2 linked regions of the Ancylobacter polymorphus genome follow. The protein of the gene in region 1 interacts with the protein of each later gene in a pairwise test. Links are inferred from orthologs where the notes say so. Each region holds a gene or a part of one and is shown in the gene's direction. Other genes may lie near its edges.

Region 1 (3,303 bases):
GACATCATCGTCTCCGACCACAATCCGCAGGATGTGGAAGTGAAGCGGCTGCCCTTCTCCGAGGCCGCCTTCGGCGCCGTGGGGTTGGAGACCATGCTCGCCGCCGGCCTGCGCCTCGTCACCTCGGGCGGGCTCGATCTGATGACGCTGATCCGCGCCATGTCGACCAAGCCGGCGGAACGGCTCGGCCTGCCCGCCGGCACGCTGCGCCCCGGCGCGCGGGCGGATATCGCCCTGCTCGCGCTGGACGACGCCTGGATTCTCGATCCGCTCACGCTCAAATCGCGCTGCCGCAACACGCCCTTCGACGAGGCGCGTTTCGAGGGCCGGGTGGTGCGTACGCTGGTCGCCGGCCGCATGGTCTATGAATATGTGTGACGGGCGCCCCCGCGCGCCCGCGCCCCTCTGTGCAACCGCCCGGAAGTCTGTAAGGTCGCAGGCATGAACCCGTCCCTGCCCGCTCTGTCGAGCCTCGCCGCATTGCTGCTGGGTTACGCCCTCGGCTCGATCCCGTTTGGCCTCCTGCTCACCCGGATGGCCGGCACGCAGGATATTCGCAGCATCGGCTCCGGCAATATCGGCGCCACCAATGTGCTGCGCACCGGCCGCAAGGGGCTGGCGGCGGCAACGCTGCTGGGCGATGCGCTGAAGGGCACCGTGGCCGTGCTGCTGGCGCTGGCATGGCTCGGCCCGGAGGCCGCGCTGGCGGCGGCGCTGGGCGCCTTTCTCGGCCATCTCTTCCCGGTCTGGCTGGGGTTCAAGGGCGGCAAGGGCGTCGCCACCTTTCTCGGCGTGACGCTGGCGCTGGCCTGGCCGGCGGCGCTGGTCTTCGCCGCCGCCTGGCTCGCCGTGGCGTTTGTCACCCGCTATTCCTCGCTCGCCGCGCTGGTGGCGAGCGTCGCCACCGCGCTGTCGGCGTTCTTCCTCGCCTCGACCCCTGTCGGCGTGCTGCTGAGCCTTCTCGCCGCCCTGCTGTGGTTCATGCACCGGGCCAATATAAGCCGCCTCCTCGACGGCACCGAAGGGCGCATCGGCAAAAAGGGGTAGCGCGTGAGCGGGCGCGGCGTTCATCTCGATCCCGAACAGCGCCGCGACTGGCTCCGCCTCATCCGGGCCGAGCATGTCGGCCCCCGCGCCTTCCGCAGCCTGATCAACCGTTTCGGCGGTGCCGCCGCCGCGCTCGACGCCCTGCCCGCTTTGGCGCGGCGCGGCGGCGGGCTGCTGGCCCCGCGCGTGCCGTCCATTGCCGAGGCCGAGGCGGAAATGGCGGCGCTGGCGCGGATCGGCGGGCGTTTCATCGCGCTGGGCGAGCCGGAATACCCGGCCCTGCTGCGCACCATCGAGGACGCGCCGCCGCTCCTCGCCCTGCGCGGCCGGGCGGAGGTGCTGGCGCAGCCCACCGTCGCCATTGTCGGGGCGCGCAACGCTTCCGGCGCCGGCCGGATGATCACGGCCCGCATGGCGCGCGGCCTCGGCCTCGCCGGCTGGGCCGTCGCCTCGGGGCTGGCACGAGGCATCGACGCCGCCGCCCATGAGGCGAGCCTTGCGACCGGCACCATCGCCGTCATCGCCGGCGGGCATGACCGCCCCTATCCGCGCGAGAACGAGCCGCTGATGGCGCGCATCGCCGAAGAGGGCGCGATCCTCACGGAAATGCCGATGGGCTGGGAGCCGCGCGCCCGGGACTTTCCCCGCCGCAACCGGCTGGTCTCCGGCCTCTCCCTCGGCGTCGTGGTGGTGGAGGCGGCGGAGCGCTCCGGCTCGCTGATTACCGCCCGCCTCGCCGCCGAGCAGGGGCGCGAGGTGCTCGCCGTGCCGGGTTCGCCGCTCGACCCGCGCGCCGGTGGCACCAATGCGCTGATCCGGCAGGGCGCCGCGCTGGTGACCGGGGCGGAGGACGTGCTGGAAGCGCTCGCCGCGCTGCGCGACCGGCCGCCCGTGCGGGATATGGAGGAAGATACGCCGGGCATGGACGCGGCCGAGCCGAGCGACGACATGAGGTCGCGGCTCATGGACCTGCTCGGCCCCTCGCCGCTGGCAGTGGACGATCTGGTGGCGCTGTCGGGCGCCCGGGTCAGCGAGGTGCAGATCCTGCTGCTGGAGCTGGAGCTGGCGGGCCGGCTGGAACGCCACCGCGACGGCAGCGTCTCGCTGGTCTGAACGCGGCCGAGGCTCGCGCCCACGCGGCTTAGGGCGCCTCGATGGAAGGTGCCCCGCGCCGTCCCGCCCGGCGCGTCTCGGTCTCGCGGTGGGCCGTGTCACGGGCCTCGGCATAGGCCATCTCAAGCAGATAAGACAGCATGTCCAGCTTGTTGCGGGCGGCGAGGGTCGCCAGTTCCCGTGAGAGGGCGGCGATGTACTCCGCCGCTTCCCTCACCGTCCTATGCGCAGGATCATTGTCGGTCACGTCAGGCGCCCGTGGCTGATAGCGGCACGGAACAGCGTACCACAGCGCCGCGACTTGTCACGCCAATTGCGTGCATTCATGAATATTACACAACCTTACCGAGCAGAGCGCGAAAGCGCTGCCACGGCGGCGACGGGTGCGCTGGAACAGCTGCGAAACCCTGCCCCGCGCATCCGTCTGCGGCACGGCGCGTGCTTGGCATTTGACACACCGGGGCCTCTACCCCATTTTCCCGGCCTCTCGGGGCTGGACCCTTCAAAGGACGTGGCGCGCACATGCAGGTCGTCATCGTCGAATCGCCTGCCAAGGCGAAGACGATCAACAAATATCTCGGCTCGGGCTACGAGGTTTTCGCCTCGTATGGGCACGTACGCGACCTTCCGGCCAAGGATGGGTCGGTCAATCCCGACGACGATTTCCGCATGCTGTGGGATGTCGATCCCAAGGCGCAGAAGCGATTGTCCGATATCGCCCGTGCGGTGAAGGAGGCGGACGGCCTCATTCTCGCCACCGACCCGGATCGCGAAGGCGAGGCGATTTCCTGGCACGTGCTGGAAGTGCTGAAGGAAAAGCGCGCGCTGAAGGCGCAGCCGGTCTCGCGCGTCGTCTTCAACGCCATCACCAAGCAGGCGGTGCTGGAGGCGATGCAGCATCCGCGCGTCATCGACGCCGCACTGGTGGATGCCTATCTCGCCCGCCGCGCGCTCGATTATCTCGTCGGCTTCACCCTCTCGCCCGTGCTGTGGCGCAAGCTGCCCGGCGCCCGCTCGGCCGGGCGCGTGCAGTCGGTGGCGCTGCGCCTCGTCTGCGACCGCGAGCGCGAGATCGAAACCTTCGTCAAGCGCGAATACTGGTCCATCGCCGCCCAGCTGGCGACGCCCCGGCAGGAGACCTTC
Region 2 (3,232 bases), 670 kb from region 1 along the record:
CGGCGCCCATAGCCCGGTGCGCCACCGGCTTGGCCTCGCCTTTGCCGGCGAGACGCTGGGCAGCGACTGGGCGCAGGGCGACTTTCATCTCACCGGCATGCCGTTCCCGGTCGACGAATTCGCCACCTGCCTGCACCGTGACGGGCCGGCGGTGCTGTTCCCGCTGGCGCCCGGGCGCTACCGCGTCATCATCGGCCTCGGCCCGAACCCTGCGCCGACGGCGCCGCCACCTCCTGATATGGCCGGCTTTCAGGCGCTGCTCGACCGGCGCGGGCCCGGCGGCATCACTTTGACCGAGCCGCTGTGGACGACGTCCTTCCGCATCAATGAGCGGCAGGTGGAGAGCTACCGGGTAGGGCGCGTCTTCCTCGCCGGCGATGCCGCCCATGTGCACAGCCCTGCCGGCGGGCAGGGCATGAACACCGGCATGCAGGACGCGGTGAACCTTGCCTGGAAACTCGCTCTGGTGCTGCGCGGCCTCGCGACCTCGCCGCTGCTGCTCGACAGCTACGACCCGGAACGGCGGGCGGTGGGGGCGGAGGTGATCGCCACCTCCGGCCGGCTGATCCGGCTCAGCACACTGAGCAATCCGGTGGCGCGGCAGCTGCGCAACATCGTCATGCCCTTCGTGCTTGGCCTCGCACCGGTGCGGCACGCCCTCGCTGGCGAGCTCACCGAGACCGCGATCCACTACGCCGACAGCCCGCTCAACGGCGCTTCCTGGGGCGCGGGCCCGCGCGCCGGCGAACGCCTGCCGCCGCTGCCGGGTGAGCCGCCCTATGGCGCGGGCGATACGCCGCGCTTCACCCTGCGGCTCGGCGACGGCGTGACCCCGCCGCCGGACGATCTGCCGATGGCCTTGCTCGATACGGTGATGCGCACGAACCCGGTGCCCGGCGGCATCGAGCTGGTGCGGCCCGATGGTTACCTCGCTCTGGCGGTGGCCGAGGGCGAATGGGAGCCGGTGTTGGACTATGTGCGCCGCCTCGGCCCGGAAGCGAACTGACAGGCGTGCGCGGCTGCGGTTTCGCAACGAGAACATATTGCGAACATCGAACAAACAGAGTACAAGTGCGGTAACCTCTGCCCCGCCGCCCTTTCCCCTTGCGCCCAGCCCGGAGCCCGGCAATGACTCAATCGACTCTGCGACTCGTTGAAGGATCTTCCATGGACAAGTCCAAGGCGCTCGACGCCGCCCTGACCCAGATTGAGCGCCATTTCGGCAAGGGCTCGATCATGCGGCTGGGCAAGAACGACAAGATCATGGAGATCGAGACGGTCTCCACCGGCTCGCTCGGCCTCGACATTGCCCTCGGCATTGGTGGCCTGCCGCGCGGGCGGGTGATCGAGATTTTCGGGCCGGAATCCTCCGGCAAGACCACGCTCGCCCTGCACACCATCGCGGAATCGCAGAAGAAGGGCGGCGTGTGCGCCTTCATCGACGCCGAACACGCGCTGGACCCGATCTATGCCCGCAAGCTCGGCGTGGACCTCGACAATCTGCTGATCTCGCAGCCCGATGCCGGCGAGCAGGCGCTGGAGATCGCCGACACGCTGGTGCGCTCCGGCGCGGTGGATGTGCTGGTGGTGGATTCGGTCGCGGCGCTCACCCCGCGGGCGGAACTCGACGGCGAGATGGGCGACAATCAGCCCGGCATGCAGGCGCGGCTGATGAGTCAGGCGCTACGCAAGCTCACTGCCTCGATCAACCGCTCCCACACCATGGTGATCTTCATCAACCAGATCCGCATGAAGATCGGCGTGATGTATGGCAGCCCGGAAACCACCACGGGCGGCAATGCGCTGAAATTCTATGCCTCCGTCCGCCTCGACATCCGCCGCATCGGCGCGATCAAGGAGCGCGAGGAGGTTGTCGGCAACCAGACCCGCGTCAAGGTGGTGAAGAACAAGCTGGCGCCGCCCTTCAAGCAGGTCGAGTTCGACATCATGTATGGCGAGGGCGTCTCCAAGATGGGCGAATTGATCGACCTCGGCGTCAAGGCCGGCGTGGTCGAGAAGTCCGGCGCCTGGTTCTCCTATGACAGCCAGCGCCTCGGCCAGGGTCGCGAGAACGCCAAGACCTTCCTGCGCCAGCACCCCGAGGTTTCCGGACGCATCGAGGCGACCATCCGCCAGAATGCCGGCCTCATTGCCGAGCAGATCCTCGCGGGCAGCGAAGAGAGCGAGGACGGCGACGACGCCGAGTGAGGCCTCGGCCGGGGTGGCGGCGGGCCTGCCTGCGGCATCTCCGGCTGTTGAGCGCCTGGACGGCAGCGGAGCGGGGACGACGCCCCGCTGCTTTCTGGACAAGGTGTTGATGCGTCGTTAGAACCGTTGCGCCCGCGCCGGTCGGTGCGGGTCGGCGCCTTTCGCGGCGCTGCTATCCAGCATCGGCGGACCCGGGTTCATGAGCGGCGTAAACGAGATTCGCGCGACCTTCCTCGACTATTTCGCCCGCAATGGGCATCAGGTGGTCGACTCCTCCCCGCTCGTGCCGCGCAACGACCCGACATTGATGTTCACCAATGCCGGCATGGTGCAGTTCAAGAACGTCTTCACCGGCATCGAGAAGCGGCCCTATTCGCGGGCGGTCACTTCTCAGAAATGCGTGCGTGCCGGCGGCAAGCACAACGACCTCGACAATGTCGGCTATACCGCACGGCATCACACCTTCTTCGAGATGCTCGGCAATTTCTCCTTTGGCGACTACTTCAAGGAGAACGCGATCGAGCTCGCGTGGAACCTGATCACCCGCGAGTTCGAACTGCCGGTGGAGAAGCTGCTCGTCACCGTCTACCACGAGGATGACGAAGCCTTCGGGCTGTGGAAGCGCATTGCCGGCCTGCCGGACGAGCGCATCATCCGCATCGCCACGTCGGACAATTTCTGGCAGATGGGCGATACCGGCCCCTGCGGCCCGTGCTCCGAGATCTTCTTCGACCACGGCCCGCATATTGCCGGCGGCCCTCCCGGTTCGGCCGACGCGGATGGCGACCGTTTCATCGAGATCTGGAATCTCGTCTTCATGCAGTTCGAGCAGCTGCCGGGCGGTGAGCGTGTGCGGCTGCCGCGCCCGTCGATCGACACCGGCATGGGGCTGGAGCGGATCTCCGCTGTGCTGCAGGGCACGCACGACAATTACGAGATCGACCTCATGCGTGCGCTCACCGGCGCCGTCGAGGAACTGACCGACGTGCCCGCCAACGGCCCGCAAAAGGCGAGCCACCGGGTG

Evidence for each region.
Region 2: the proteins of dprA (region 1) and recA interact in binary tests that used the Bacillus subtilis proteins (3 or more experiments, as listed by UniProt). The link is inferred for Ancylobacter polymorphus from one-to-one orthologs.

The regions. Positions count from the first base shown.
Region 1 is NZ_CP083239.1:3,615,100-3,618,402, forward strand. The notes cover bases 116-3,105. They hold dprA (DNA-processing protein DprA), read left to right. Parts: upstream 116-1,050; coding sequence 1,051-2,160; downstream 2,161-3,105. Other genes in these bases: K9D25_RS17315 (dihydroorotase), read left to right, coding at 116-378; plsY (glycerol-3-phosphate 1-O-acyltransferase PlsY), read left to right, coding at 442-1,047; K9D25_RS17330 (hypothetical protein), read right to left, coding at 2,189-2,407; topA (type I DNA topoisomerase), read left to right, coding at 2,683-3,105. Also shown: more of K9D25_RS17315, read left to right, coding at 1-115; more of topA, read left to right, coding at 3,106-3,303. UniProt on the Bacillus subtilis protein: Protein that helps load RecA onto ssDNA during transformation. Binds cooperatively to circular ssDNA, is able to bridge different segments of DNA. Favors the loading of RecA onto SsbA- or SsbB-coated ssDNA and formation of RecA-DNA filaments.
Region 2 is NZ_CP083239.1:2,941,838-2,945,069, forward strand. Bases 250-3,168 are described here. They hold recA (recombinase RecA), read left to right. Parts: upstream 250-1,128; coding sequence 1,129-2,208; downstream 2,209-3,168. Other genes in these bases: K9D25_RS13840 (FAD-dependent monooxygenase), read left to right, coding at 250-1,006; alaS (alanine--tRNA ligase), read left to right, coding at 2,408-3,168. Also shown: more of K9D25_RS13840, read left to right, coding at 1-249; more of alaS, read left to right, coding at 3,169-3,232. UniProt on the Bacillus subtilis protein: Multifunctional protein involved in homologous recombination, DNA repair and competence.